4 regions of the Sphingobium herbicidovorans genome follow, and region 1 is predicted to be linked to each of the others. Evidence: riboswitches for the same ligand, from Rfam matches in the RefSeq annotation. Region 1 holds a riboswitch; each other region holds the start of a gene.
What was found. Region 1 has a riboswitch for cobalamin ahead of B6S01_RS20560 (cobyric acid synthase). Riboswitches for the same ligand answer to the same signal wherever they lie in the genome.

Region 1 (7,726 bases):
ACCATGCAGCGCGCCTAAGGGGAAGAGTGTATGATAAAGGACATTATCACACATAGAACGGCGCGTGAATCCGCGTCAGATTTCTGTATGGGCAAGGTCCAAATTGTTGCCGGGTCAGCCTCGATGCAAAACTTTTGATCTGACTATCCTAGCATCTCGATTAGAATGCTGCTTTGGAACAACAGGTTCAATGGAAGTTGAGCGACGGTATCTGCTAACTCCGCATTTTAGTGCCCTGTCGCTTTGGAAAAGACGTTCATCACGATCACACCGCAGATGATAAGTCCCATCCCGATCATGGCTGGAGCGTCGAGTTTTTGACCCTGGAAAACTGCTGCGGCGGTAGCGATCAGAACGATGCCTGCCCCTGACCAAATGGCGTAGGCGACGCCGGTGGGGATAGTTTTGAGAGTTTGTGAGAGGAAGAAGAATGCGATTGCATAGGCCAAAGCCGTAACGAGGCTAGGCACGAGCCTGGTAAAGCCCTCGGACTGTTTCATAAACGTGGTGCCGATCACTTCGGAAATGATCGCTATGGCAAGATAGACGTAATTCATGTTCGGCTCCGCTCGTCGGATCAGCGGGCCAGCATGTTATGCGAAGCGCCCCTGAACCATTTCAAGTTAACGCCGTGGCAGGGAAGATCCGCGTAGCGAACGCAGGAGACACCACCCTGCTACTCTATTCTCGGCAAAGCGCCTCTACATCACCATCGCGCGAGCGTCACGTCAGCTAATCGCCAGACCCTAATTGAAAACATGATGCGGAAATCTGAGCACCGATGATCGACAGACAGCCTCAGCACGGTTTTAGTTGCCCGAAACCCCGCGCGGTTGAGACGAAAAACAGGAGAACACCCCCGCTGATGCAGAACTCACAAGTTTTGCATCAGACTAGAAAGCGCAGAAATCTGCGCCTCTCCGTGATGCAAAAATCTGATGCACATTCTGGCGCTGTTCTGCTGCCAGTATCCCTGTTTCAAGCACCATCGCCCTGATGCAAAAGTTTTGAGTTACGCATCACCCAGATAATGGCGAGCGTGCCCATAACTGGCCTTCTTCACATTGACACTCCTTTCCGCCCACCCTTAAGCAGTACGCTAAGCGAAGGTGCCGTCCACGCGCTGCCATTGGGCGGATGCGGGGGGACGGTGAAAAGGGAAGCCGGTGTGATTCCGGCGCTGTGCCCGCAACCGTAATGCCAGTGCGCGAGCCTTCGGGTTGAGCCGGCAAGTCGGGAACCTACCCTCGCCGTCGTCCGCGCCCGGCCGGGTCCAGCCGCAAGCGCGTGGAGAAGTGTGGGCCTTTGGCGGGACCGTGCCGATCCTCTGGGGCGACAACGTATGTCGCATTACCCGGAGGAATTTCCATGCCCATCGCCCTACTTCTTGCCGCTGCCGCTGCCGGACCTGTCACCGTGGACGGCGCGGTGCCGCCCGATATCGTCGTTACCGCTGCGCTGGTGCCCGTAGCGTCCGCTGACGTGCCCGCCTCCAGCTCGATGCCAAGACGATCGAGTCACTGGGCCAGCCCCTCGCGCTCGACCTTATCCGCCTCACGGTCGCGTCATCGGGCACGCAGGGCTCGCTCACCCAGATACGCATTCGCGGAGCGGAGGCGAACCACACGCTGGTCTTTGTGGACGGGATCGACTTCAACGATCCCGCAGCCGGGGATCGATCCCGAAGACGCGGCGATGATCCAGGGATTCCTCATCAACAAGTTTCGCGGTGATCCCGCGCTGTTCGAGGACCGCTATCGCGACATCGAGCGCCTTTCGGGCTGGCCCGGCTTCGGCGTGGTGCCGTGGCTCGCAGAGTGCGCGCGGCTCCCGAGCGAGGATGCGGTCGTGCTCGAAAGGCGGCAAGCGCTCGCCTCCGGCCGATTGCTCATCGCCTGCCTCGTCACGCCGCGCATCTCCAATTTCGACGATCTCGATCCGCTCAAGCTCGAACCGGGCATAGAATTGGCGATGATTTCCCCGGGTCAGCCAATCCCGGTCGAGGCTGCTTTGATCGTGCTGCCGGGCTCCAAGGCGACCATCGCCGATCTTGCCGCGATCCGGCGCGAAGGCTGGGACATTGATATCCTCGCCCACCATCGTCATGGCGGCGCGGTTTTGGGCCTGTGCGGTGGTTATCAGATGCTCGGCAAGCGCATCGCAGACCCGGACGGCATCGAGGGCGCACAGGCTGATGTGGCGGGCCTCGGCCTGCTTGATGTCGAAACCGTGCTAGCTGGAGAAAAGACGTTGCGGCGGGTCGCGGGCGAGGCGCTGGGCGCGCGGTGTGAGGGCTATGAGATGCACATCGGCGCTACCTTTGGTCCCGATACAGAGCGCCCGCTCGTGCGGCTCGACAGCGGCCGCAACGATGGTGCCGTGAGCGCAGACGGCTTGGTCTCGGGCACCTATCTTCATGGGCTGCTGGCGGATGCCCGGCAGCGGGCAGCATGGATCGCGCGGCTCGGCGGCAATGGCGCGGGCGTCGATTATCACGCCTCGGTCGATGCCGCGCTCGATGGTCTTGCCGCCGAACTCGAACGACATATCGATGTCGATACGATCCTCGCCCTTTCATCAAAGGCGAGCCGAGATTGATAGTAGCACGGCTCCGTTTAAACGCTCTCCGTCCAATCGCCGGCGACTGTCATTGGTCTATAAGGCACTCCGATCCGGATTTTGGCGGTGCCCCGCCGGCGCAGAGTGGCGGCGATATGACGCTCGGCCGCCGCGCGATCGGGAAAGGCGTGGCGCTGCGCCTGGCCGCGTGTGCCGATCCGGCCCCAACGGGTTTCGACAACGATCATGCCGAACAGGTCGAGGCTCGCGGTGATACTATAGCGCCGGCGGATGTTGCGCGCCGGATCGAGCGCCACCAACTCGATCGCATCGGGGATAATTGCGCCTTTCATGGCGCAAAGCCTACAAAATCAGCTCTGCGTTGTCCGACGACTTCTTTGAATCAAAAGCCGCCCATTGATTCACAAAGTCTATAGAAGTGTCGCGATAACTCAGCCGGCAATGCTTGATGCTCTCCCTGGTTCAGTTCATGTGTTTTTTCATGCGCCATAGGGCTTCGACCGTAGCAGCCTTGATGCTCGCGATCGGCGCGGCCTCGCCGATCGCCGCGCAGTCGGCCGACCAGAAGGCTCCGCAACCGCGCATGGTCTATGTGCCGGGACGCGGCACTGTTCTTGTCCAGCCCGTGCCAACCGATGATCCCCGTGCGGTTGCGCGCACGGTCATCGTGCCGGGTTACGGCGAGGTTTATGCCGTACCTGTGCGGCCAAAGGATACCCGGAGCCCGAGACCACGCTGTGTGGATGAAGAAGTTGCGGCCGTAGGTGGCTCGCCCTCTTCCCTCGCCATGTCGGCGATCGACCTGAAGCGCAGTAACGCTAAGCGTTCATCCACCGCATTGCCTGTCGGTGCCGCGCATGCCATTAAGTCGCCGATGACCGACTCTGCCACCCTGTTCTGCGCGGACTATTGGCGCTCCCTCTAGGGAGCGGCATGTCGTCATCATTCATGACCATCGCCGCCGTGCCGGGGGGAATGGTCTAATCAGCAAACGTCACCTGTCGCGGCGGCCTCCGAGGGAGGAAAGCGAAGTGACGTTCTCGAACAAGGTGAGCTGGGCTATCGAGCCCGGCCGCTGCGCGCTGCTGATCCACGACATGCAGCCGCACTATCTCGGCGCACTTCCCGAGGCTTGTCGCCGCCAGCTTGTCGCCAACGTGCAGACGATCGGGATGGGGTGCATCGCGCGCGGAATCCCGATCTTCGCTTCCCAGGTGCCGGCGCAGGACGCGCGCGAGCGTGGCCTAATGCTCGATATGTGGGGCAGGGGACCCACCGCCGCCAGTGACGCCCTCGATCCGGAGCTTAGGTTTGACGGGCTCCCCGTCCGCCTTCTGACAAAGCGGAGCTACAGCGCCTTCTACGGCAACGATTTCGAGGTGCTGCTTCGCCGGCTCGGCCGCGATCAAATCCTGATCGTCGGCGTCTATACCTCGATCGGCTGCCATTGCTCGGCCATCGATGCCTTCATGCGCGACATGCGCGACATGCGCGCTTTCCTCGTCTCCGACGCCACGGCAGACATGGAGCCTGCCGATCACGCCAAGGGGCTGGAAGTTGCCGCTCGCCTCTGCGCCCGTGTCGTTGATACAGAAACCGTCAGTCGCGCCCTTGAACCCTCACCCGGACGCGATGGTGTCTGAGTGCGGTCACCGCACGATCGCCAGTCCGACCCGCAGGCGCGTCATGCGGCGGTTATAATCGAGCAGGTTCTCGCCATATCCGGTGAAGGCTTGGCCGAAGAGGTAGAAATTCAGATTTCCGCCGATCAGCCGATCGATCGGGTAGGATATGTCGGCATCGATCGCGCCTTTGCCCGACCCGAAATTGAACCGGGTATTGGTCGTGATGCGAAGCCCGTCGTCCTCGCCGATCTCTGCAAACAGGCCCGTATTGCCGCGATAGCGCTTGATATCCGGATTGTCGCTTAGGCTGCCGGCGTAGAGCCAGAGACGCGGGCCGATGCTGAGGCGGTAATTCCCCAGCGCAACCGATGCGACCGGCTGCACATAAAACGTGTTGAGGCTTCGCGATCCGGTGCCCGATCGACCATTGGATTCGTGCCGGAAGCCGCCTTGGCCGCTGAGCGAGACGCCGCCTCCAATGCCGATGGTTGGAGCGAGGTAGAACAACTCCGGCATGAAGTCGATGTTGCGGAACGGAGACGACTTGGCTCCGAGGTCCCAAAACATGCGTTGGGTGTAGGCAAACTGGAGTCCCTGCTCCCAGGATTGTCGCCGGTCAGGCGTGGCCGGCGGGCCGAATAGCTGATATTTGAAACTGATCTGCAACCGGGCGTCGCTATTTGTGCCGGGACCGTAGACGGCATAGATCGGCGCATAGGCGGAAAGATTGGGCAGGAAGGCATTGCCGACCGCGACGTCATTGGCCGCAAGGTGCGCCTGCGGGACAGGCGCATCCCTGCGTGGCATCGCGGAACCGGTGCCTCGATCCGCCAAAGCCGGCGGCGGAGAGGACATATTCCCCTGTACCGGCCCCCGTATCGCAAACGCGACGCGCTGGACCTTCCACCCGGGTACGGCCAGCACTGCCTCTCCGGCCGTTATGCCCGGTGGCACGTGCAGGGTGTAGCGTGCCCCGGCGAAGCCGCCGGCAGGCACGGTCATGGCCACCGGCATCTCCGGCGCTCGCTCAAGGCTGACATTGCTAGTGCTGCCGTTGACCGTCAGCTCGGCTTCGATCTGCGGCGGCAGGACCATGGTTTCGGGGGCGGAGCCGCTGTTGAGCAGGCGAAGCTCGACGGAGGCGGCGCCGAAGGCATTCGGCTCTGCCACAGCGCTGATCACAAGCTCGATCGGCGATGCTGTCGCGCCCGCGTCCGCGCGGGCCGATCCCACCGCCAGTCCGAGAGCGATGCACACAGCGCCACCATATCGAATCATCCGCCGAGCGTGCCTCGCCCCTGAAAGGGGTAGGACGGATACCATGACGCCATGCCGGGCCGTGCTCGCGGCTTTCCTGTTCAGCTCGAACAGCGCTCTCGGCATCGCCAACATCACATCTTGCAGGTCTGGGGCTCCTGGCCCGGCCTGGTGAGTTCTATGGTGGCCCCGTCGCCGGCTACCGTGTGCTTGCCATCGGTGAACGCTTCGCCCGGTGCGGGCGCCTTAAGCTGCGATATGGTGCCTTCGCTGCGCAGATTGACCGACACGTCGTCTGAAAGGAAATCGATCGTGACGACGCTGTTATCCTCGCAGCGATAGGGGTGGCTCGCTTTGATCGATGGCGGCAGCGTCACCTGCACGTTCTCGACGGCGTTGTTCTCCGCGCTATCCGTACCGGCGTCCTGTCCGCACCCCGTCAGTGCGAAAGTCGTGGATGCGAGTAAGACGACAAAAGCGGCTGTCGATGTCCTCGGACGTTGAAATAGCCTCATATGCGCTGCGCTCTCTCATGGCCCATCGAATCGGAAAACACTGATCTGCGCGAGAGGACAGGCATGATCTGGGCGCGGGACCGCCGCGTGCCGCTATGTATGATGCGCATCATTCGGAGCGCCTGCCGCCTCGGCGCTTGCGCCGTGCGGCCTCAGGCCGATCGCGGCCAGGGCTTTGCTCGCTCGCATGATCGGCGGGCGATAAGCCCGCTGAATTGGTTTGCGACACACTGGTCAAATCGGTCGCTTGGCGCAGGTGCAAGATCGGCCTGTGACGGTCCGGGCCGTTCGTATCATGGCTCATTCAAACATCCTTCCACCTCGATCTGTCGGCCGAACGCCATGCGAGCGCCTCGCCGGCCTTCGACCTGGGCCTGACGAGGCAGCTCGGGAGCAGTGTTGAAAGGGTCCTGCCAGCCGACGCCTGTGACCCAGGGAGACACGCCACGCGGCTTCGGGATGATCGGCTGGCAGGACGGCAGGCATAAGCCATACCGGAGGGGGCAATCCGGCGAACGCTATGCCCGCCAACCGGGGAGGGCTGCAAGATTGTGATGGTCGTTTGGTAGATGAAGCAAGACGTCCTGCGCGCTCGAGCGGAGGAACAGGCGCAAAAGCGCCTCTCGGGACTGAAAAGGCATATCGCGATTGGTCGATTTCGTCCAAATCAGGTCCTTACTACCGGAGTGAGCGCTCATTCCGATAATCATGTATTGCATCAAGACAGCTTGAGAACAAGGCGCAAACCGGAGAGGGTCGGCGTATGGACCATCAGCCACGACAAGAAGCTCCGCGACAGAGGATCATCAAGGCGGCACGCAAGCTGTTCGACGCCAAGGGGTTTCACGCGACGACGACAGCCGAACTCGCCACCGAGGCGGCGGTCAGTATCGGCCAGATCTATCGGCTGTTCGAGGGCAAGAACGATGTGATCCTTGCCCTTGTCGAGGAGAATACGCAGGCGCGCATCGCGAAAATGCACGCGATTTTCGGCGCGGTCGAGGGGGGGCGAGCACTCGGTGTTCGATGCGATCAAGGCCATTGCGAACAACTCGATCGTCAAGAGCGACGGCGGCCTCTCCTTCGAGATTCTTGCAGAAGCCTGTCGCAATGCTTCCGTCGCAGACCGACTGTCTGCGCTTGTCGTCTGCTATCGTGATGGCGTTCGCCGACTCGCCGCGCTCACCCGACCCGACGCAACGGCGGGTGAGTTGGAGGCTTATGTCGAGATCATGATGGCGTGCTTTTTTGGCCTGGGCCATCGCACGTTGATCGGGCCGGCGACGGATGTCGATCAGATAAGCCACGAAACGGCATGTCTGCTGATGCGCGCCTTAGGCGCACCGGATCAGCCGGCCTCGCCCCGGGGTCAGGGAATCCAGCACCTGCCGGGGCGCTAGGCCGGTCCGCCCTGAGTCCCCGCAATGTCGCGGAAATATCTTCGAGCGGCCGCTTGATGTCGCTGTTCACACTATGTCGGCGAAATCGTTGTTTGGCGCACAAACCTTGAGGTAATGCCGTTTTTGCCAGGCTATTCGGCCACGTCACGCTCGCCCGATCACCAGGCTCTCCCCACGCGGCCTCCACACGGCCCGAGGGATAACGTTCGTATCGTTCACACTGACCATTTATCATGGCACCATGTGGCCAAAAGGCGTGACACTCACATTTTGGAGCAGCAATTCCGTGGGCAGTTTCAAGATCATTTGTTGAGGACCTGGCGATCGCAAGGCGGCGGCTTGCTGAGAA
Region 2 (7,726 bases), on a different replicon from region 1:
GTGAACGCGATGATCGATGGGCTGGAGCAGGCGGGGCTGAACGTCCTGCCTGTCCATGTCCGGGCGCTGCGCGAGCCGTTCGTCCGGGATTTTTTGCAGACGCTGATGGACGCCGCGCAGCCGGATGTCATCCTGAACGCCACGGCCTTTGCCGCGTCGGCGCCGGGCGAACCGCGCACGCCTTCCATCCTGGAGCGGGCGGACTGCCCCATCCTCCAGACGCTGTTCGCCAGCGCGGAGCAGAGCGCGTGGGCGGCGAGCGCACGCGGACTTGGACCGCGCGATCTCGCCATGCACATTGCGCTGCCTGAGGTGGACGGGCGGCTGTTCACGCGCGCGGTGGCGTTCAAGGCCGCCGCCCGGTTCGATGCCCGGACGGAATGCAGCATCGTCGTGCCGCAGGTTCTGCCGAACCGTGTAAACTTTGCCGCACAACTGGCTGCATCATGGGCAAAATTACGGCGCGCGCCTGTCAATGACCGCCGCATCGCGCTGATCCTTGCCAACTATCCCAACAAGGATGGCCGGATCGGCAACGGCGTTGGGTTGGACACGCCGGAAAGCGCCGCCGCTATCCTGAGCGCGCTGACGGACGCGGGCTATGTGACGGGCGACGCGCCGCGTGACGGCGCTGCGCTGATGGACGTGATGACCCGTGGCGTCACCAATGCCTGCCCCGGTCGCGCGGCGGAGGTCATGCTGCCGCTTGAGCAATATGAGGCCGCGTTCATGCGATTGCCGGAGGCAGCGCGGCAGGCCGTGACCGATCGCTGGGGGATCCGGCGTCCGATCCCTTCGTGCGGGACGAGGCATTCCACCTGCCGGTCCATCGCTTTGGCAAGATCGCGGTCGCGGTCCAGCCCTCTCGCGGCTATAATATCGATCCCAAAAGCAGCTATCACGACCCCGCCCTGCCGCCGCCGCACGGCTATCTGGCCTTCCACATCTGGCTGGCGCAGGAATTTCGCGCCCATGCCGTGATCCATGTGGGAAAGCACGGCAATCTGGAATGGCTGCCGGGCAAGGCCATCGCGCTGTCTGCCGATTGCTTTCCCGAAATCTGCGCCGGTCCCGTTCCGCAAATCTATCCGTTTATCGTCAATGATCCGGGCGAAGGGACGCAGGCGAAGCGGCGCATCGGGGCCTGTATCATCGACCATCTGACCCCGCCGCTGACCCGCGCCGAAACCTATGGGCCGCTCAAGGAACTGGAGGCGCTGGTCGATGAATATTATCTGGCGGCGGGGATGGACCCGCGCCGTCTGGAAACGCTGCGCCGCGACATATTGGCGCTGGCCGCATCACAGGGACTGGACAAGGATGCCGGGGCGCAGGGCAGCGGAGACGATGCCTTAGCAGCGATTGATAACTATTTGTGCGAATTGAAGGAAATGCAGATCAGGGATGGCCTGCATGTCTTTACGCGATCGCCCGAGGGGCCGCTGCGCCGTGACCTGTTGATCGCGCTGGCCCGCTGTCCACGGGGCATGGAGCAGGACGGCCAGCTGTCGCTGCTGCGCGCGCTGGCGGACGATCTGGCGCTGGGCTTTGATCCGCTGGACTGCACGATGGGCGCGCCCTGGGCAGGGCCGCGCCCCGCGCCGCTGCGCCCCCTGGACCCTGCGCCATGGCGGACGACCGGCGACACGGTGGAGCGGCTTGAGCTGTACGCCATTCACCTGATCGACGGCGAAGCCGAAGCGCCCGGTCCCCGAAGTTCAGCCGTGCTGCAAACGATGGCCCAGGATCTAGGCCCCCGCATCGACGCCTGCGGAGAGGCGGAAAAGGCCGCGCTGCTGAACGCGCTGGACGGCCATTTCGTCCTGCCCGGCCCTTCCGGTGCGCCGACCCGTGGCCGCCCCGATGTGCTGCCGACCGGGCGCAATTTCTATTCCGTGGACACCCGCGCCGTGCCGACGGTCGCCGCCTGGAACTTGGGCCAGCAATCCGCCGAACTAATCGTGCAGGATTATCTTCAGCGCGAGGGCGACTATCCCCGCGCCATCGCCCTGTCCGCATGGGGCACGGCCAATATGCGCACGGGCGGCGACGACATTGCGCAGGCGCTGGCGTTGATGGGTGTGCGCCCCCGCTGGGACTGGGCATCGGGGCGCGTCATCGGCTTTGAAGTCATGAAGATCGCGAAACTCAATCGCCCGCGCGTTGACGTGACCTTTCGCGTTTCGGGTTTCTTCCGGGATGCTTTCCCCGAACAGATCGACCTGATCGACAGCGCCGCGCGCGCCGTCATGGCGCTGGATGAACCGGAAGAGGACAATCCCGCCGCCGCCCGCCATCGCACCGAGTCCGCCGCCCTGATCGCCGAGGGCGCATCCCGAAAGGCGGCGGAGCGCCGTGCGGGAAGCCGCGTCTTCGGTTCCCGGCCCGGCGCCTATGGCGCGGGGCTTCAGGCGATGATCGACGAGCGGCTGTGGCACAATCGCGCCGACCTGGCGAACGTCTATCTCGACTGGGGCGGCCATGCCTATGGCGGCGGGGTGGAGGGGGACGCCGAGCGCGGCCTCTTTGCACGGCGGCTGGCGGAGGCCGACGCGCTGGTCCAGAATCAGGACAATCGCGAGCATGACCTGCTCGACAGCGACGATTATTATCAGTTCGAAGGCGGCATCGCGGCGGCGGTGGAGCATCTGTCCGGCAAGAAGCCGCTCAGCTATCACAATGATCATAGCCGCCCCGAACGCCCCGTCATCCGCACGCTGGAAGATGAGATCGGCCGCGTCGTCCGCGCGCGCGTCACCAATCCCAAATGGATCGCGGGCATGATGCGCCACGGCTACAAGGGGGCGTTCGAGATCGCCGCGTCGGTGGATTATCTCTTTGCCTTCGCCGCCACCACCCATGCCGTGCGCGACCATCATTTCGACGCCGTCCACGCCGCCTTCATCGAGGATGAAGCCGTCCGCGCCTTCATGGCGGAGGCGAACCCCGCCGCCCTGCGCGAAACCGCCGCCCGCCTGATCGAAGCGCTGGACCGGGGGATGTGGAAACCCAAGTCCAACAGCGCCGCCATGCTCCTCGCTCAAATAAAGGACGCTCAACCATGATCGAACGCACGCCCGAACAACATGCCGAAAAGATGAAGAAGAAACAGGCCGCCCATGACAAGATCATGGCCACCAAGACGCAGGAAAAGGGCCTGTTGATCGTCCACACCGGCAAGGGAAAGGGCAAGACCACCGCCGCGCTGGGCATGGTGGTGCGCGCCATCGGCCATGGCAAGAAGGTAGGCGTGGTCCAGTTCGTGAAGGGCGCGATGACCACCGGAGAAAAAGCGGTGTTTGACGCGTTCCGGGATCATGTCACGTTCAAGCCCATGGGCGAAGGCTTCACATGGAATACGCAGGACAAGACCCGCGACATCGCGCTCGCCCGCGAAGCATGGGAAGAGGTAAAGCGGATGATCGCCGACCCCGCCTATGCTATGGTGCTGGCCGATGAGCTTAATATCGTCCTGCGCTACGACTATCTGCCGGTTGACGAAGTGGTGGCGGCCGTGACCGATCGCGATGAGATGAAGCATGTCATCATCACTGGCCGCAACGCGCCCGAAGCATTGATGGAAGCCGCCGACCTGGTGACGGAAATGACGTTGATCAAGCATCCCTTCCGCAGCGGCGTGAAGGCGCAGGCGGGGATCGAATATTGATATGAGCGCGCCCGCCATCACCCCGATCGACAGCGCCCAGTTCGAGGCGCTGGTCAGGGCCCGGCGGGACATTCGCCATTTCCGCACCGATCCCATCGACGAACGCGACGTCGAATGGCTGCTAAGCATGGCGCATCGCGCGCCTTCGGTGGGCCTGTCGCAGCCATGGCGGTTCGTGCGGATCGAAACGCCGGAACTGCGGGAACGGCTTGCGGCGCATGTCGATGCGCAGGTGCGGGCGGCCGGGAAGGACTATGAAGGGGATCAGGATAGGCTCTATCGCAGCCTGAAACTGCATGGGCTGCGTGAAGCCCCGGTTCTGTTCGCCGTCTATTGCGATGACGAGACGGAAACGGGCCATCATCTGGGCGCGGTCACTATGCCGGAGGCGCGGCGCTACAGCTGCGTCATGGCGGTGCATACGCTGTGGCTGGCGGCGCGGACGCGCGGCATCGGCATGGGTTGGGTGTCGATCATGGAGCCCGAAGGCGTGGACGCGATGCTGGACATCCCGTCGAGTTGGGAAGGCCTGGGCCTGCTATGCCTCGGGAAGCCGGAGAGTGAGGAGGACACGCCGGAACTGGAGCGGCGCGGCTGGGAACAGCGGATGGATTGGCATTCGGTGGTGGTGCGGCGTTAGGGCACGCGCTCACCACCGTTCGGGCTGAGCTTGTCGAAGCCCCTCTCTTCCCTTCAAGAAAAGAAGGCCCTTCGACAGGCTCAGGGCGAACGGGGAGAAATCGTCAGGCAGCCTGCCCGCCCAGCAAGAACGCCAGCGCCAGTTCTTCGAACCGATCCTTGCATTCGATCATCGCCCAATGGCCGCATTTGGGGAACACATGCAGTTCCGCATTGGGGATCACCCGCATCGGCAGGAACGCGCCGTCGAGCGGGCTCACCTTGTCATCGCGGCCCCATGCGATCAGGGTCGGCGCCTCGATCCTGCCCAGATAGTCGATCCGCTGCGACACGCCCGGCCCGCTCATCGACTGCGCGATGAAACCGAGAGCGGCGCGCGTGTACATCTTGCGGCTGCTCTCCATCGTCACCGGCTCCAGCGCGGCCTTGTAGCGCATGTCGATGAGTTCGTCGGTGATGATCGACTTGTCGTAAACCATCGATTCGAGCCAGGCGATGATGTTCTCACGCGTAGGATTCTCGATGAAGTCGACCAGTCGGGTCAGCCCTTCATTGGGGAAGGTGGAGGTGATGTTGAAGCCGATGCCGCCAATGGTGATGTAGCGCAGCACGCGCTGCGGATGCGAGGCGGCGAGATGGCCACCGACGATGCCGCCATAGCTGTTGCCAAGAATGTGGGCGCGATCAATGCCCAGGCCATCCATCAGCGCGACCACAGCATCGCGGGCCACCGCAACCGGATCGCCGTCCACCGGGTCGCTTTTGCCATAGCCGGGCGCATCGAGGATGATCGTGCGGAAATGCCGGGAGAAGAGCGGCAGATTGCCCTGAAAATTGGCCCAGCCCGTCACGCCGGGACCAGAACCATGGAGCAACAGCAGCGCGGGGCCCGATCCAGCCTCATGATAATGAAGGCGGCCGTTGGAGGTTTCGAGGAAACGGCTGGTCGCGTCGAAGCTGAGATCGCTCACTATCTTCTCTCCATGTTGTTATTCTGCGAAGGGATTAGCCTTCGGTAATGGCAGGGGCAAGCAAGCCGTCGCTGCCCACTTCCCTTCCGCCTGCATCCGCCCTATGAAGCGCGGCGAGCCGGGTCATGCCCGGTTCAACGATCGCGCCGGTGTCCCGCAAGGGACTTAAATGGGAACGCGGTGCGGGAGGCTATCCTCCCTAATCCGTGGCTGTCCCTGCAACTGTGAGCGGCGAGCAAGGCATGGACAGGCCGGACCTTTGCCAAGGGACGGTCAAGCCACTGGAGCGATCCGGGAAGGCCCATGCCAACGCTATGACCCGCAAGCCAGGAGACCTGCCGGAGCAAAGGTCGCTCTTGCCATGATCCAGGGGATGGTCACGGCTCGGTTCTCCGTTTGAGCGACGAATTTTGGGTGCGGTCCTGGCCGCGCTGGCGTGCGCCCGTCGTTCGCCTGGCGCGCGTCCCGGCCGTTTGTCGTGGCGCGGGCGTGGAGGACGGAATGCAGGAGCAGGCGCAAGGCGCAGCCGCCGTGCGCGGTTGGTGCCCCACCGCGTGGCGGCCGATGATGGCGGGCGACGGGCTGTTGGTAAGGGTGCGGCCATTGCTCGGGCGCTTGAGCAGGGCGCAGGCGGAAGGTCTGTGCGATGCGGCGCTGCGCCATGGCAATGGGCATATCGACGTCACCAATCGCGCGGCGCTGCAAATAAGGGGCGTGCGCGCGGATGAGCATGACGCGCTGATGGAGAGGCTGGTCGCGCTGGGGCTGGCAAGGCGCAACGGGGACATGGCCGCGCCGCTGATCGTCAATCCCGACTGGACGCCCGGCGACGCGACGGACAGCATCACAAGCGAACTGATCGCGCGCGCCGGTGAATTGCCGGACATGCCCGGAAAGATCGGCTTTGCCGTCGATGCCGGTCCTGCGCCGGTGCTGACCGACGCCCCCGCCGATTTTCGGATCGAACGGGGGATGAACGGCGGCCTGATCCTGCGCGGCGACGGACGCGAGCGAGGCGTGCCGATGAACGTGAGCGAGGCCGTCAGTGAAATCATTGCGCTTGCACAATGGTTCATCGCCAGCGGGGGCGCGATCGCCGGGCGGATGGCGCGGCACGACACACCGCCTCCCGTCACGCCATCCGAGGCCCCCGCCCCGCCACGTTCGCGCGCCGACTGCCTGGCCGCCGTGCCGGGGCGCTACCATGCCGCGCCCTTTGGCCGGATCGAGGCGGAGGCGCTGCTGGCGGCGATGGATGACGAGACCCGCGCGATCCGCCTGACCCCGTGGCGTGGCCTGATAGTGGAGGGCAGCAGCGCGCGATCCGATGATCCGGCTGACCCGCGCATCGGCGTGGACGCCTGCCCCGGCGCGCCAGCCTGCCCGCAGGCGAGCGTCGTCACGCGCGACCTTGCCGCCCGGCTCGCGCCCCATGTTGGGGGGCTGCACATATCGGGATGCGCCAAGGGCTGCGCGCGGCCGAAGCAGGCTGCGGTCGTGCTGACGGGACGCGATGGCCGCTTCGACCTTGCGCGGAACGCCCGCGCGGGCGGCCAGCCCGAACGCACCGACCTGTCCCCTACCCAGATACTCGCCCTTTTCGGAGCCGAATGATGCCGCATGTCTATGAAACCGACGGGGCGGAAATCTATCGCCAGTCCTTCCGCATGATCCGTGAGGAGGCGGAGCTTGGCCGCTTTTCCCGCGCAGAGGAACGTGTGGCTGTACGGATGATCCATGCGGCGGGCATGGTCGGCCTGTCCCCGCATATCCGATTTTCGCCCGGCTTTGCGCTCACGGCCGTCGCCGCGCTCCAAAAAGGCGCGCCGATCCTGTGCGACGCGCGCATGGTGTCGGAAGGGATCACCCGCGCCCGCCTGCCCGCCGCCAATCCGGTCCTTTGCACGCTGCACGACGCGACCGTGCCCGAACGGGCGCGATACATGGCCAACACCCGGTCGGCCGCCGCGCTGGAACTGTGGCGGCCCCATCTGGCGGGCGCGGTCGTCGCCATCGGCAATGCGCCGACAGCGCTCTTTCATCTGCTCAACATGCTGGAGGATCCGGCCTGCCCCCGCCCTGCGGCCATCATCGGCTGCCCGGTCGGTTTCGTCGGCGCAGCGGAGTCCAAGGACGCCTTGTGGAAGGCGCAGCCGGTGCCCTGCTGCATCGTCGAAGGCCGGTTGGGCGGCAGCGCGATCACCGTCGCCGCCGTCAACGCGCTGGCGAGCGCCGCAGAATGAGCGGCGTCATTCATGGCGTGGGCCTTGGCCCCGGCGCGCAGGACCTGATGAGCGTGCGCGCCGACCGGCTGATACGCACAGCGCGCCACATCGCCTATTTCCGCAAGCCCGGCCGTCACGGCCATGCCCGGCGCATCGTCGATGGCCTGATCAGCCCCGACGCCATCGAATTTCCGATGGAATATCCGGTGACGACCGAAATCCCG
Region 3 (7,726 bases), on a different replicon from region 1:
GGCGAGCGCGGACAGTTTTGCAACGATCCGAGCGCAAATCCGCGAAGTGGCGACCGCCGTGGGCCATCCCGAGCGCGGCGTTGCGCTTATCCGCGCCATGGAGCGCGACCTCGCCGCTCTGCCCCGCGCCGCGCGCGGCGGCGTGGCGGCCTATTATCAGCGGCGCGGCTATATGACCGGCACGGGCACGCTGGTCGATGAGTTGATCCGCCGCGCGGGGCTGACCAACCTCGCCGCCAGGCTGGGCAAGCCAGCGCTGGCGCAAGTACCGCTTGAGCAGATGATCGCCGCCAGGCCCGACTGGCTTATCGTCGAAAGCGGAAGCGAGAAGGTCGTCGATCAGGGGACGGAGATGCTGCATCATCCCGTCCTGCGGTCGATCCCACGCATCCGCCTGCCGCAAGCATGGACGGTGTGCGGCGGGCCTGCCTATGTGAAGGCGGTGCGCGGCATCGTGGTGCAGCTGAATGCAGCCAAGGCTGGGGCGCAGGTCAACGCTGCGCCCAGACGCTGAGGGGCAAAGGCTCACGCCCGCCCCTCTCGCCAGCCCTTAGAAACGGACACGAACGCCGCCATAGGCCGAACGCCCATAAGTGTTATAGCCATAAACGGTCGCGTATTCCTCATCGAACAGATTGTCGATGCGGCCATAGATTTCGAGACTGCCGGTGATGGGCAGGGATGCGCGGACGCCCATCAGCGCATAGCCATCAAGCGACTGCGTATTGGCGGCGTCGTTGAAGCTGTCGCCTACCATCGTAAGGGTCGCTCCGGCTGACAGGCCAAAGGACCATATGTAATCGGCCGAAACACTGACGGCGTCCTTGGCGCGGCGGGGCAGCAGCTTTCCTTCGTTGATGCCGCCTTCTGAGCGATCCACCGCGTCGATATAACTATATGCCGCGGTGACGGTAAGCGCATCGACCGGCTTCAGCGTCACGGCCGCCTCAACACCCTTGGCGCGGGTGCGGGTGAGATTGATATATTGCCCGAATGGCGGAATGACGCCGTCGAAATAGATTTGGTCACGCGTATCACGGCGGAACGCAGTGATGGAAAACAGCGCGCGCCCGCCGTCCAGGCTCTGGTCAAAGCCGATATCATAGCTCTTCGACCTTTCGGGCTGCAAAGCGGGGTTGCCGTTGAAGCCATCGTAAAGCTGGTAGAGCGAGGGTGCCTTGAAACCTTCGCCGTAGCTGGAGCGGATATTGGTCGCGCCGCCATTGGGGGTGTAGTTGGCGTTCGCGCCGAAGGTGGTCGCACCACCAAACTGGCTATGGTCATCATGACGCACGCCGCCGGTCAGCGAGAGACCGGTAAAGGGCTTCACGACGGCAAGAGCAAAGACGCTGTCGATGTTCGCCTTCGCGCCGCCCGATCCAAAGCCGTAAAAATCGTAATCCGGGCTCTCATGCTCATAGCCGAACACCAGCTTCGCCTGATCGACGGGTTGGTAGACGCCTTCATATTCGAAACGCAGATTGGTGCCCGAATAGCCATAGTCGCCGAAGGACGAGAAATAGTCACGGTCGTTGCGGAACCAGGTGACTGCCGCCCTCTGCGTCAGCTTGCCCTCGAACAGGGTAAGGTTGATGCCAGCATAGCCGATATACTGGTTCAGCTTGCTGCTGTCCGTGGACTCCATCGGCTCGGCAAAGAAGATGTCGGTGTCGAGGTCGGCATGAATATAATAGCCACGCAGGTCGAGGCTCAGATTATCGGCCAAGCTCAACTTCAGTTTGGCGTGGGCGGCAATATTCTCGTAGCCGTCCTTTTCCGTGCCGCCCTGCGCAGCCGAAATGCCATCGGTGCGGAACCATGCGGCCCCCGCGCTGCCCGCCACAATGCCGCTGCTGCCCGAAACGTCCGCCTTTGCATTCACCGTATCGGCATAGCCGTAATCCACCGATGCGGACCCGCCAAAGCCATCGCCCGGTTCTCCGGTCATGATGTTGATGACGCCGCCGATCGCCTGGCTGCCATAGACGACCGAGTTGGAACCGCGCAGTATCTCGATCCGCCGGATATTGCCCGTCAGCAAATTGCCGAAATCATAAGCGTCGCCAATGCCGCTGGGATCGTTGATCTTGACGCCATCCAACAACACCAGCGTCTGCGTCGTTTCAGCGCCCCGGATTGAAATGCCGGTCACACCGCCAACAGCATCGGCGCGATTGAAGCGCACGCCCGGCGTGGTGGCGATCAGGTCGGCCACGCTGACATTTTGACGCGTCTCGATGGTCTGCGCATCAATGACGGAGACGGCCTGACCAACTTCATCGCGCGGCTGCTCAATGCCAAGCGCGGTGACCACGATGCTGTCCGACTGTTCCGCGAGTGCGGGCGTCGCAGCCAGCAGCGCCACAAGCGATATTCCGATTTTCAACATTATATTGTCTTCCCTGAGCGTCACGCGACTTCAGGCAGGAGCATCCGCGCAAACGGTCGGCATGCGGGAAGGACAGACGCCAGCGTCCCGCCCCGCGCACCGATGCGGCCCCCGCCGCTGCGTCGCTCAGACGGAAAACACCGTGCCTGGGCCGATCCCTGGACCCAAGGCAAGAGCGACCATGCGCCGGCAGGTCTCCTGGCTCGCGGGTCAAGGCAGCGATGCACAAGCCTTCCCGGGCTGGCCGCCCAGTGGCTGGTCCCTTCGCCTTCCCCTTTCGAAAGCGCAGGTCCCCCGTGCATCGCGCTCGCCGCTTACAGTTGCAGGGACAGCCGCGGAGTTGGATGGGCAAGCCATCCGCACCGCATTCCCTTTCAAGCCCAAATGGGCACCGGCGCGATCTTCTTCATGTCAACGGTTGCCCGCTCACGCGGCGCGCCATAGTGGAAAGACAGGGTTCTGCCAAGGAGTGGTTGGATGCGATTGCTGGGCGCAGTGCTGGCGGGAGGGCGATCGAGCCGTTTCGGGAGCGATAAGGCGACGGCCCTGTTGCCGGACGGGCGCACGCTGCTGGACCATGCCGTGACGGCGATAACGCCGCATGTGGAAGCTGTCGTGGTCTGCGGGCGGGAGGTCCAAGGCATGACATGCCTTACCGACCGGCCAGCACCAGACATGGGTCCATTGGGCGGGCTGAACGCGGCGCTGCATCATGCGGCTGAGCAGGGATTTAACGCGGTGCTGACAACCGGGTGTGACATGCCGGTCTATCCGTCCGCGCTGGCTGACGCGCTGGTCGGCGACCGCGCGGCTGTGCTCAAGGGTCAACAGCTGGCAGGCTTCTGGCCTGCATCCCTCGCAGTCGAAATGGACGCGCATCTGGCGGAGGACAACAACCGGTCCATATATGGCTGGCTGAACCGCATCGGTGCGCGCATTGTCGATCGGCCGGACATCGTGCTGCCCAATATCAACTGGCCGGACGATCTGGACAGGCTGCGCAATGTCTGAGCCTGTCGATACCCCACACCTTCCTTCCAACTAAGGCAGGCGCATCGACAGGCTCAGGGCAAAATCGTGGAGGGCAACTTCAGACCTGAAGGGCGACGCTCACGGCAGTCTCCACAGGCATGGCCGTGCCCGCCACGGCTTCACCGATCAGAAGCAGCGTCGGGTCCTCATCGCTGATGGTGGCCACCAGAAAGGCAAGCGCGGAAAGCCTGCCCCGGATGAGGCGTTCGGTGGGCAGCGAGACGTTGACCGCAACCATCACCGGCGTTTCCGGGTCGCGGCCAGCAGCGATCAATTGCCGGCTGATCTCTCCGGCGGCGGCGCGGCCCATATAGATGCCCAGAGTGCCGCCGGGACGCGCCAGCGCCTCCCAGTCGAGTTTGAGCGGCTCGCCTACCTTCAGATGCGCCGTCACCAGCGTCAGCCCGCGCGCGACGCCCCGCAGGGTGAGCGAGGCGCTGCCGCTCGCAGCGGCGGCGCTGGCGGTCGTGATCCCCGGACAGATGCGAAAACGAACGCCGTCCGCGGCCAAATGCTCCATCTCCTCGGCCGAGCGGCCAAAGATCGATGGATCGCCGCCTTTCAGGCGCACGACACGCTTCCCAGCCTTCGCCGCGGCGAGCAGCAGATCGTTGATGCTTTCCTGCGCCTTGCTGTGGCGGCCAGAACGCTTGCCGACGCTGACACGCTCGACGCCAGCAGGGATAAGGTCGAGCACGCCGGCACCGACGAGCGCATCGTAGAAAATGATGTCGGCGGCCGCGATCAGCTTTTCGGCCTTGCGGGTGAGCAGATCGGGATCGCCGGGGCCTGCGCCGACGAGCCAGACTTCACCGGGGGCGATCAGTTCATTCGGCTGCATGGAGAGTCTCCTGCGGGATTTGGGCAAGGATGTTGGCGAGTGCGGGGCGACAGGACCCGCAATTGGTCCCTGCGCCGATCGCCTTGCCGATGGCGGGCACATCGACCAGGCTCTGCTCGCGGATGGCGGTCATGATCTGGTTAAGGCCGATATCGAAACAGACGCAGATCGTCGCGCCCTTGTCCGGTTGGTTCCCCGGGCCGCGCGCCGCGAGCACCGAACCGCCCACGCCCTCGGCCTCCAGTTGCCGGATCAGCCAGTCGCGCGAGGGCAGCAGGCCGGTGCGCGTCACGAACAGCACGCCGCACAGCTTGCCCTCGCTGATGGTCGCGATCCGGCGGGTGCCACGGGATGCGTCCATCGCCTCGACCCGGTCGCCCTTGGGCAGGAAAGCCTCCAGCCGCGCCGGATCGCCATTGCCCGCCACCTCGTAAAGCGCACCGCCCGGCACGCTGATCCTCGTCGCCCACAGGCAGGGCAGCTTCACCGGCTCCGATCCGCGCAGGATCAGAAAACCCTTCCATTCGGCCGCGACCTTCTCGACGCTGGCCGGGGTCGATTTGAAACCCGGCTGGCCCGAATGAGGGTCGACAAGTGGGCGCGGCAGCAGGCCGGTGCGGCCGCCGCTCGACATCTGGTCGGTCCAGTGGATCGGCGTGAAGATCTCGCCTGGGCGCTGGCCAGTGCTGATCGCGACGCGAAAGATGCTGTTGCCCTGCGCGGTCTGGACGCGCGCCAGATCGCGATCGACGATGCCCAGTTCCTCGGCGTCGCGCGGGTGGATTTCCACCAGCGGCTCCTCGCGGTGACGCGCAAGCTTGGGCGAGAGGCCGGTGCGGCTCATCGTGTGCCACTGGTCGCGATAGCGCCCTGTGTTGAGCGTCATCGGCCACTGTTTCAGCGGCTCCTGAATATCCATCTGCTTCGTCAGGACGAAACGTGCCTTGCCGTCGGGCGTCGAGAAATGCCCATCCGAAAATGGCCTTTCCTCACCCCAGCGAAACGGCTCCATCCTTTCGTAGGCATCGTTGCCGATCGTCGCATGGCCGCGCAGGTTGAGCACGCGCTGGCCGTCGTTCTGATAGGCGGTCAGGCGCGCATGCTCGCGCCAGATGTCGGCGGGCCGATCATAGGCGAAGGCGTTTCGCCAACCCATCCGGCGGGCCACTTCGGTGACGATCCACCAGTCGGGCTTGGCCTCGCCGGGCAGGTCCAGGAAGGGACGCTGGCGGCTGATGGTGCGGTCCGAATTGGTGACGGTGCCGTCCTTCTCGCCCCAGCCAGCGGCGGGCAGGCGCACATCGGCATGGACGCTGGTGTCGGTGTCCCCCATGATGTCTGACACCGCGAGGAAGGGCACGCTCTCCAGCGCCTCGCGCACGCTATTGGCGTCGGGCAGAGAGACGGCGGGATTGGTTGCCATCACCCAGAGCGCCTTGACCCGGCCTTCATTGATCGCGCGGAAGAGGTCGACGGCTTTCAGGCCCGGCTTCGTAGCCATGCGCGGCGCAGCCCAGAAGCGGCCCACTCGATCCACATTTTCGGGTGCGAAGTCCATGTGGCTGGCGAGGGTCGAGGCAAGCCCGCCAACTTCGCGGCCGCCCATGGCGTTGGGCTGGCCGGTGATCGAGAAAGGCGCGGCGCCCGGCTTGCCGATGCGGCCGGTGGCGAGGTGGACGTTGATGATTGCGTTCACCTGATCGGTGCCGCGGATCGACTGATTGATGCCCTGACTGAACAGCGTGACTGTGCGCGGGGTCGCCGCGAACAGCTTATAGAATTGCTCCAGCAGCGCGGGTGCAATGTCGCAGGTCTTGGCCGTGGTCCAAAGGTCATGGCCTGTGCGGATATGCTCCCAGAAACCTTCGGGGGCGTTCACATGATCCGCGACGAAGGCAGCGTCAGTGATTCCCTCGGCGTCGCACCACGCGAGCAACCCGTTCATCAACGCTACGTCGGTGCCGGGCTTTACGGCCAAATGCAGGTCCGCGCCTTCGCAGGTTTCGGTGCGGCGCGGGTCGATGACGACCAGCTTGGCGCCGCGCGCCGCGCGGGCCGCCTGGATGCGCTGATATACAATGGGGTGGCACCAGGCGGTGTTGGAGCCGACCAGCACGATGAGATCTGCTTCTTCCAGATCGTCATAGGTTGCGGGCACGACATCCTCGCCAAAGGCGCGGTTGTGCCCGGCAACCGCGCTCGACATGCAAAGACGCGAATTGGTGTCGATGTTCGACGTGCCGATGAACCCCTTCATCAGCTTGTTGGCGACATAATAGTCTTCGGTCATCAACTGGCCGGAAACATAGAAGGCCACGCTGTCGGGACCGTAGCGATCCACAGTCTCGCGGAACTTCTTCGCCACCAGGTCCAGCGCCTTGTCCCAGCTGGCGCGCTTGTTGCCGATCATCGGATGCAGCAGGCGGCCCTCCAGCCCCACGGTCTCGCCAAGATGCGTGCCCTTGGAACACAGGCGGCCAGCATTGGCGGGGTGCAGCTCGTCGCCCTTGATCGTCACCGACCGGGGTCCGGTCGGCATGGCCGAAATGCCGCAACCGACACCGCAATAGGCGCAGGTGGTGCGGATGGCCTGTGTCATGCTCTTACCTCTTGTCCAGAAGAGAGAATTGGGTGGAGGCGCATGCCGCAAGGGATGGCCAGCATGGCGCCCCCACCCGGGTCCCCGCCGTTGTGGCTGGGGACCGGAAGCTCACGCAGCCGCTTTCAGCGCCGTGGGGCGGGCGATCAGGATACGACCGCCCTCCTCTTTCACAGCGATGGTCGGCGTGCAGCCCTCATCATTGCCCTGCGCCTCGCCCGTTTTCAGGGCGATGTTCCAGTTATGCAGCGGGCAGGCGACGCTGTGGCCGTGGACGATGCCTTGGCTCAACGGCCCCTTCTTGTGCGGGCATTCGTTGACCAGCGCGAAGACGGTGTCGTCGCTGGTGCGGAAGACGGCGATTTCCTTCTCCCCGGCAATCTGCACCGTGCGGGCGCCGCGCTGGGGAATGTCGGCCAGCGTTCCGATGTCGATCCATGTCGTCATATCGTTCACTCCGCAGCGATGGCGATGGGTTCAAGATGCTGATGCAGTTCGGCATGTTGGCCCGCTGCGCGCTCCGCCCATGGGTCGTCCTGACTGAAGCTCTGCGAATAGAGGAAGCGGCTGCGCAGAGCCTCGCGGCCAGCTTCGTCCTCGACGATCCGCTGCTTGATATATTCTACGCCGACACGCTCGATCCACGGCGCGGTGCGCTCCAGATAGCGGGCTTCCTCGCGGTAGAGCTGAATGAAGGCGGCGCAATAATCGAGCGCCTCCTGCTCGGTCGCAACCTTGCACAGCAGATCGGTGGCGCGGACATGGATGCCGCCATTGCCGCCGACATGCAGTTCATAACCGCTATCCACGCAGACCACGCCGAAGTCCTTGATCGTCGCCTCCGCGCAGTTGCGGGGGCAGCCCG
Region 4 (7,726 bases), on a different replicon from region 1:
TCGCCGCGCGGGACGAGGCCGTGACGGGAAAGAATCCGGTCGAGATGGACGGCGCGGTCGCGCAGGTCCGCGATGGTCCAGTTGATCCAGTGCCGGTCGCGATAGGCGGCGCGTCCAAAGTCGATGGCTGCCGCCGACAAGGGCCAGTCCCCCAGCATGTCCCGGCAAGCGGCGATGATCGAGGGTGGCCCGACAAGGAAGCCGAGGCGGACGCCCGCAAGGCCGAAGAACTTGCCGAAGGAACGCAACAGGATGAGCCGCCTGCCCTGCCCCGCCTCACCAGCGATGCTGGAGCCGGGGACGCTGTCGGCAAAGGCTTCATCGACGATCAGCCAGCCGTCGCCTCGTTCCTGCCGGGCGAGCAGCGCTAGCATGTAGGCTGGCGCGAACAGGCGGCCATCGGGATTGTTGGGATTGGCGAGCAGCAATGCCGTGCCCGGCGGCGCTTGTTCCGGCGCATCCAGCGGCAGGGAGCCGGGGAAAGCGGCGGCATGGGTGCGGTAGGAGGGGACGAGATGACAGCCGGGCCGGTCGAGCAGCTTGCCAAGCATCCGAAGGCCGATCTCGCTGCCGGGAAGCGCGCACACATGGGCGGGGGCGACGCCGAAATGACTGGCGGCGGCAGTTTCCATGTCGGCGAGCGCTGCGGGATCGGGGAGGGATTGCCAATCCGGCGTGACATGGGCAGCGCCGGGCCAGGGCCGCGGGTTTATGCCGGTGGACAGGTCGATCCAGGGCGCACCGTCCGCGCCATAATGATCGCGGGCCTGCGCAAGGCACCCTCCATGCCAGTGGAACATATCGCTCATCGCGCCAGCACCAGCGCGGCAAGCAGCGCGCTTTCCACCAATTCGATGCCCGCGCCATGGCCGTCGCCCGAAACGCCGCCTATCCGGCTGCGCAACCACCATGCCCAGAACGGGATCAGCAGCGCGGCGGACGCAAGGGCGGGGAGCATGACGCATGACGCAAGGGCGAGCGCGGACCATGCGATAAGATGCGCGCGCTTGATCCCTTGGCGGAAGCGGCTGGCCAGCCCGTCATGCAGCGACGGCAGCCACAGCGTCCAGGCGAGCGGGCCGATCCGCGCGATCAGGGCGAGCGGGACAAGGCCCCATGGGGCAAGCTGCTCCGCATAGAGGCGCAGCAGAACCAATTTCGTCAGCAACTGGAGCATGATCGCGACCACGCCGAAGCTGCCGATATGGGGATCGGCCAGCACGGCGGACAGGCGCGCGCGGTCGCCATGCGCCGCGCCTGCGCCATCGGCAATGTCGCCAAGCCCGTCGAGATGCAGCGCGCCTGTCATCGCCACCCATGCCAGCAGGGCAAGCAGCGCCGCCACCCATGGGCCAGCGCGCATGCCGAGCATCATCGCCATCGCCGCTGCCCCGCCCACCGCTATCCCGGCGGCGGGGAACCAGCGGATGGAGGCGGCAAAGTCGCTGTCGTCCGCCTTGACGGATGGCAGCGGCAGGCTGGTCATCAATTGCAGGGCGAGGATCAGCCGCTTCATGTCGTCAACGCCGTGATTTGCGCAGTCGGGGTTTCACCCGGCCAGACGCGCAAGGACAGCAGAGCGGCATAAGGCAGGTCGATGGCCCACGCCTGGCGATAGGAAAAGCCGCAGAGCAGTGACAGCGCCGCACGCATTGATCCGGCATGGCCCAGCACCAGGGTTGGCCGGTCGATATGGACGAGCGCGCTCTGGACACGGAGGCGCAGGTCGGACCAGCGTTCTCCATCCGGTGGAGGATTGTCGTCGGGGGCGTCCCAGAAGCGGGCCGTCTCAACAGCGGGAAGGGTTGAAGGGTCCGCTCCCTCCCACGCGCCGAAATGCAGTTCGCGCCAGCGGGGGTCGGCATGGTGGGGCACGCGGGCGGCGGCCGCGATCCGCTCGGCGGGAATGGCGGCGCGCAGAAGATCGGAGCTGAAGACCTGCGCGAAGTCGATGGCGCGTGCGCGTTCGACACATAATGGCACGGCGTCAGGATGGGGCGGCATGTCCAGCTGACCAAGCAGCAGGCCCGTCGTCTGCGGCGCGGCGTGGCGCATCAGGTGAAGCATGTGGGCGTTCATAAGGCTTGTGCGACGGCGGCTTCGGTAAAGGTGGTCATCTGATCGTGCGCAGCGAGAGCCGAGCGGACGATCTGCGCCGCAACCGCTGCGCCGCTGCCTTCGCCAAGGCGCATGTCGAGTTGAAGCAGCGCCGTCAGCCCGAAGGCGTGGAGCAAACGCGCATGGCCCGCCTCCGCCGAGACATGGCCCGCGATGCAATGGTCGGTGATGGCGGGATTGTCGCGCGCGAGGCCCGCCACCGCCGCGCCGCAGATGAAGCCGTCGAGCAGCACCGGCACGCGCATCAGACGCGCGGCGAGCACGGCCCCGGCCATGGCGGCGATCTCTCGTCCACCCAGGCGACGGAGCGTTTCGAAGGCGTTTGTGCAATGGGAGGCATGGCGGTGAAGGGCGCGCGCGACCGCGTCGGCCTTTCGCGCCAGACCGGCTTCATCGACGCCGGTGCCGCGCCCGATCCAGTCCTGCGGCTGGCCGCCAAAGGATTGGGCGCACAGGGCGGCGGCGGGCGTGCTGTTGCCGATGCCCATTTCGCCGACGATCAACAGGTCGCAATCCGCGTCGACGACCGCTGCCCCTGCATTGAGGGCGGCGAGGCAGTCCGCCTCGCTCATCGCGGGGGCTTGGCAAATGTCCGCGGTGGGGCGGTCAAGCTCCAGCGGGACGATCGACAGCTCCGCCCCGCATGCGGCGGCGAGCGCATTGATCGCCGCGCCGCCGCCTCGAAAATTCGCGACCATCTGCGCGGTGACCGCTGCCGGATAGGCGCTGACCCCGCGCGCGGCGACGCCGTGGTTGCCCGCGAAGATGGCGGCGCGGATGCGATCAGCGCGGGGCCGTTCCTGCCGCTGCCAGCCCGCCATGAACAGGGCGATTTCCTCCAGCCGGCCTAGCGAACCGGCGGGCTTGGTCAGCATCGCCTGTCGCGCGGCGGCGGCGGCGATCGCCTGTTCGTCCGGTTCCGGCAGTGCCTGCAGCGCGCGGGCGAAGGCGGCCCCATCGGGAAAATGGATCATGTGCAGATGAACCCTTCGGGCGGGGTGCGGACGATGAAGTGGCCCTTCACCCCCTGCGGCCAGTCGGCATAGCGCACGACGCCCTCTTCACTGGCGGCGTGACGCAGCGTGTAGTCGAGGATCGCGCGCGCGGCGTCAGCGTCGGGCGGGAAGTCGCCCAGCACATAGCCGACCTTGCCCGGTCCGCGCACATGGACGGTGCAATGGCGCTGGCACGCGAACAGGCATGGCATGTCCTGAACATCGACCGCCGCATAGGCTGGATCGTCGGCCTGAAGCGCGCGCATCGCGTCGGCGAGCATAGCGCCGCCGCGACGCCCTTCGCCATCCTCGCGCGCGTCAGCCGAAAGGCGGCAGGTCGAGCAGACGACGACCGAAGCCCTGTTTTCCACGGCGCGCAGCATCAGCGCAGCCAATCCATAACCATAGTGACATGAAAGACCGTCATGATGGTCCCCCTCGCTTCCTTGACCCGCAAACAGCCTCTGGGCGCGGACGCGCAGAGGGCTGTGCGACCGAACCGGCAAGGCGATGGCTGTCGCTACGCGAGGGAAACCCCGTTCGCCCGGCACACCCTGTCCGGTCGAAGAACGACTGCGTCAGGCAGGTCTCCTGGCTCACGGGTCAATGCGTTCCGGCCGCCTTCTCGGGGAAATCCTGATCCCCAATGGCGCTGTGGCCGGTCCGCTCACCGCTTACAGTTGCAGGGGCAGCGCGGGTTTTGCACCCGACTTCCCTCTTAGAGCAGCGCGCTTCAGATGGCCCCTCGTCTCCGTTCGGGTGGGGCTTTTCGAAGCCCGCCCGCGCCCTTCGACAAGCTCAGGGCGCACGGAGGTTGAGCCAACCAATAAAGCGCAGTGCTCTCGTCCCCTCTCGGGAACCTGTCGCGGACCTGCTGATAAAGCGCGGGCGCGCCGCCCGCAAGCGGTAGATGACGGCGCGGACATGTGTATGCTGCACCCGCAGCAAATGGGAGCAGCAGCGCATGAGCGATTCCGGCCAGCCGTGGTGGAAGGGCGCCGTCATCTACCAGATCTATCCCCGCAGCTTTCAGGATTCCAACGGCGACGGGATCGGCGACCTGCGCGGGATCACGCGGCGGCTGGACCATATCGCCCGACTGGGCGCCGACGCGATCTGGATTTCGCCCTTCTTCACATCACCCATGCGCGACTTTGGCTATGACATCGCCGATTATTGCGGGGTCGATCCGATTTTCGGCACGATCGAGGATTTCGACGCGCTGGTGGCGCGGGCGCATGAGTTGGGGCTGAAAGTCACGATTGATCAGGTTTATGCCCACAGTTCCGATGTGCATGACTGGTTCCGCGAAAGCCGCGAGAGCCGGACCAATGCGCGGCAGGACTGGTATGTATGGGCCGATCCCAAGCCGGACGGTTCGCCGCCCTGCAACTGGCAGTCGGTGTTCGGCGGTCCGGCCTGGACCTGGGACGCGCGGCGGCGGCAATATTATATGCACCAGTTCCTTGCCAGCCAGCCGCAGCTCAACGTCCACAACCTCGCAGTGCAGGACGCGTTGCTGGACGCCATGCGTTTCTGGCTGGACCGGGGCGTCGATGGTTTCCGGCTCGACGCGCTCAACCATGCGATGCACGACCCGTTGCTGCGCGACAATCCGCCGGCACCCGACGAGGGCAAGCCCCGCACCCGCCCCTTCGACTATCAGATCCGCCGCTACAATCAGTCGCATCCCGATGTGGTTGGCTTTGTCGAGCGCATCCGAGCGCTGGCCGACCGTTATGGCGCGATCTTCACCATGGCGGAGGTCGGGGGCGACCGCGCCGAGGTGGAGATGAAGGCTTACACGGCCGGGGACGACCGGCTGAACAGCGCCTATGGCTTCGACTTCCTCTATGCCCCGGCGCTAACCCCCGCGCTGGTGGCGGAGACGGCGGCGCGCTGGCCAGATGAACCGGGCATGGGCTGGCCCAGTTGGGCGTTTGAAAATCATGACGCGCCACGCGCCTTGTCGCGATGGTGCAAGGCGGAGGATCGCGCGCCCTTCGCGCGGATGAAGATGGCGCTGCTGATGGCGCTGCGCGGCAATGCCATCCTGTATCAGGGCGAGGAGTTGGGGATCACCCAGGTCGATATCCCGTTCGAGCGGTTGCAGGACCCGGAGGCGATCGCGAACTGGCCGCTCACCTTGTCGCGGGACGGGGCGCGCACGCCTTTGCCATGGGAAATGACGGCCAGCGAAGGGGGGTTCAGCACCGCTGCGCCCTGGCTGCCGGTGGGGGAAGATAATCTGGCGCTGGCGGTGGATGGACAGGAGACCGATGCAGGGTCGCTGTTGAACTTTACCCGGACGATGCTGGCCCTGCGAAAGGGGAATGCGCCTTTGCGTTACGGCAGCATGGAGGTGCTGCTGGCGGATGAAAGCCGGCTGCTGTTCCGACGAACCGCGGGGGCGGACAATATAATGTGCCTGTTCAACCTGTCGGACGCGCCGGTTGGGTGGCCCGAAGATCTGGCGGTGGACGGGACCGTCCTGTTCGCCACCAATGGCGCGACGGTCGGCACGTTGCCCCCTATGGCGCGATTTTCATCCGGGAATGACTGTCGTCGTCAGAATCGCATCCGACCGCGCCAATACAACCAGCGGCAGGCCAGCGCTTTGGGCGCGTTCGGCGGCCAGACGGGTCGGGGCGGAAATGGTCACGAGCAAGGGGCAATCGGCCAGCACCGCCTTTTCCACCAGTTCGTAGGAACAACGGGATGACAGCAGCGCAAAGCCACCGTCCCAGTCCATCCCTTTCAGCCGCATCCCCCCGATCAGCTTGTCGAACGCATTGTGGCGGCCGACATCTTCATGGACGAGGCGAATCGACCCATCGGCGCTGACCAGCGCGGCCGCATGGACGGCGCCCGTCCGGGCATTGAGCGGCTGATGACCCGAAAGAGCGGCAAGCGCGCGGAAGATTGCGGAACGATCCGCCAGCGATTGCGTGGTGACGGGCGGCAGCGGGCGGATAGCCTGTTCCAGATTTTCGATGCCGCACAGGCCGCAGGAAGAATCCGACACGCGATGGCGTACCCGGCCCAGCAGCCCTTCGACACGGTCGGGCGGCAGAGTCGCGCGGGCGACGACCCCCTGGGCGGTCGCGTGAACATCGACGGCGAAGGGCGCGTCCGCCGGACTGACCAGCCGTTCGGAAAGGGCAAAGCCGAGCACCAGTTCGGCAATGGCGTCCGGCGTCGCCATCAACACCGCATAGCCGACGCCGTTAAATTCAATGGCGACCGGCACTTCTTCGGCCAGTTCCCGTTCCTCCGCCGAAAACGCGCCGCCGGATGCGATCCGGGTGAAGGAGAAGTTTGAGGGCATGGCACCGATCTAGGCGGGCGGGAGGCACGCGGCAATATGCAGCCTGTTCATGCCCCGTGCCATCAAATCACCCAAGCGGAACGGAGCGGCGGAACAAGCGCCGCGCCGTTCCGGCTTTCCCGATCAATAATTCCACTGCACCTGCGTACGGATGAGATTGCCTTCCGCGCGCCCGGCGCGGCGTTCATCCGCTTCGGCGCGCTTCATGCGGGCGTAGGCCAGCGTGATTTCCAGCGCCTTCCACGGCTGCCATTCGACGCCCAGTTCAATTTCGTCGGTTTCCAGGCGCGGTGCGCTGGTGGAGCCTTTCCAACCGCCGCGATAGCGTTGCCAGCGGGCATAGGGGATCAGCGAGCCGATCGATTCCGTCGGCGCGCGGTACATCATCTGGACATAGCCGCCGCTGAGCTTTTTCGATTCCACCGACAGGCTGAGCGGGTCGTATTGCGGTCCCTTGCCCCAGTTCCATTCGGCCTGAATGCCGAAGGGCTGCGGATAGAGCATGGCGTGGATGCCGGCGCGGTTGTCGTCAACGGGTCCACCGACTGACCCGCTACGCAGTTCAGGCTGGAAATCGTTCATCATCGCCGATCCGCCGATTTCGAACACCTGGCCAGCGAAGGCGCCGCCCAGACCGTCGAGTTCGAAGGGCCAGGTGGCGAAAGCGACCTTCATCAGGCCCTTATTCTGTTCCGTCCGGTTGATGCCCTGACCGTTGAAAACGCCAAAGCCAAATGCGCCGTAATTCCCGAACAGCTTTTGCCCGTCATCCCCCAGCCGGTCCCAGATTTTCTGGACCGAAGGCGGCGTGTAATAGGCGATGACGCCCATATCGCGTTCGCCGGGAACCCCACTGTTGATCCCATCGCTGCGGTCGAGCGTCAGGCGGTTGGAGGAGGACTGCATATTTTCCCAGCCATAGGGCACCTTGGACTGGCCGAGGCGCAGGCGGAAGGTCTTGGCCTTGTCCAGGAACACGTCGGCATAGGCGTCACGCAGCTGGCCAAAGCCTTCGCGGCGCTCGCTGCCCGCCTGATTGCTAACGGCAGTCGCGAAATCCGATTGCAGATAGAGTGAGACGCGGTCGGAAATATCGCCCTGAACCACCAGACGCGCGCGGCGCAGCGAGAAGCTGCCGCGATCGGATATGGAACTGTCATGGACCGACCGCAGGCGGGACTGGCCAGCGGGCGCCGTATCGTCCCCGGACAGGAATGCGTTGTAGCGCATCTGCGTGTAGCCGCGCAGCGACAGCCGATCATACCAGGCCTTCGACCTGGGCGCT

Region 2: it holds a riboswitch for cobalamin, as region 1 does, so the genes downstream of both, B6S01_RS16825 (cobalamin biosynthesis protein CobG) here and B6S01_RS20560 (cobyric acid synthase) in region 1, are expected to answer to the same signal.
Region 3: it holds a riboswitch for cobalamin, as region 1 does, so the genes downstream of both, B6S01_RS10905 (TonB-dependent receptor plug domain-containing protein) here and B6S01_RS20560 (cobyric acid synthase) in region 1, are expected to answer to the same signal.
Region 4: it holds a riboswitch for cobalamin, as region 1 does, so the genes downstream of both, B6S01_RS16875 (DUF1636 domain-containing protein) here and B6S01_RS20560 (cobyric acid synthase) in region 1, are expected to answer to the same signal.

Annotation. Positions count from the first base shown of each region.
Region 1 covers NZ_CP020541.1:1,249-8,974, reverse strand. The annotation lists gene B6S01_RS20565 (SMR family transporter) at 228-557, opposite strand; cobalamin riboswitch at 1,091-1,263, shown strand; gene B6S01_RS20560 (cobyric acid synthase) at 1,369-2,598, shown strand; gene B6S01_RS20555 (WGR domain-containing protein) at 2,616-2,912, opposite strand; gene B6S01_RS20550 (hypothetical protein) at 3,062-3,505, shown strand; gene B6S01_RS20545 (isochorismatase family protein) at 3,612-4,223, shown strand; gene B6S01_RS20540 (phospholipase A) at 4,230-5,462, opposite strand; gene B6S01_RS20535 (hypothetical protein) at 5,597-5,977, opposite strand; partial or broken gene B6S01_RS22220 (TetR family transcriptional regulator) at 6,741-6,860, shown strand; gene B6S01_RS21855 (hypothetical protein) at 6,997-7,377, shown strand.
Region 2 covers NZ_CP020539.1:456,571-464,296, reverse strand. The annotation lists partial or broken gene cobN (cobaltochelatase subunit CobN) at 1-3,065, shown strand, start outside; gene cobO (cob(I)yrinic acid a,c-diamide adenosyltransferase) at 3,062-3,667, shown strand; gene bluB (5,6-dimethylbenzimidazole synthase) at 3,738-4,307, shown strand; gene B6S01_RS16830 (alpha/beta fold hydrolase) at 4,411-5,280, opposite strand; cobalamin riboswitch at 5,408-5,634, shown strand; gene B6S01_RS16825 (cobalamin biosynthesis protein CobG) at 5,842-6,891, shown strand; gene B6S01_RS16820 (precorrin-8X methylmutase) at 6,891-7,520, shown strand; gene cobI (precorrin-2 C(20)-methyltransferase) at 7,517-7,726, shown strand, end outside.
Region 3 covers NZ_CP020538.1:2,234,128-2,241,853, reverse strand. The annotation lists gene B6S01_RS10910 (ABC transporter substrate-binding protein) at 1-514, shown strand, start outside; gene B6S01_RS10905 (TonB-dependent receptor plug domain-containing protein) at 551-2,389, opposite strand; cobalamin riboswitch at 2,561-2,800, opposite strand; gene mobA (molybdenum cofactor guanylyltransferase) at 2,867-3,400, shown strand; gene cobA (uroporphyrinogen-III C-methyltransferase) at 3,480-4,262, opposite strand; gene B6S01_RS10890 (nitrate reductase) at 4,249-6,861, opposite strand; gene nirD (nitrite reductase small subunit NirD) at 6,973-7,308, opposite strand; gene nirB (nitrite reductase large subunit NirB) at 7,314-7,726, opposite strand, start outside.
Region 4 covers NZ_CP020539.1:467,875-475,600, reverse strand. The annotation lists gene B6S01_RS16895 (threonine-phosphate decarboxylase) at 1-809, opposite strand, end outside; gene B6S01_RS16890 (adenosylcobinamide-GDP ribazoletransferase) at 806-1,516, opposite strand; gene B6S01_RS16885 (histidine phosphatase family protein) at 1,513-2,067, opposite strand; gene cobT (nicotinate-nucleotide--dimethylbenzimidazole phosphoribosyltransferase) at 2,076-3,092, opposite strand; gene B6S01_RS16875 (DUF1636 domain-containing protein) at 3,089-3,496, opposite strand; cobalamin riboswitch at 3,678-3,874, opposite strand; partial or broken gene B6S01_RS16870 (alpha-glucosidase) at 4,078-5,673, shown strand; gene fdhD (formate dehydrogenase accessory sulfurtransferase FdhD) at 5,659-6,441, opposite strand; gene B6S01_RS16860 (porin) at 6,565-7,726, opposite strand, start outside.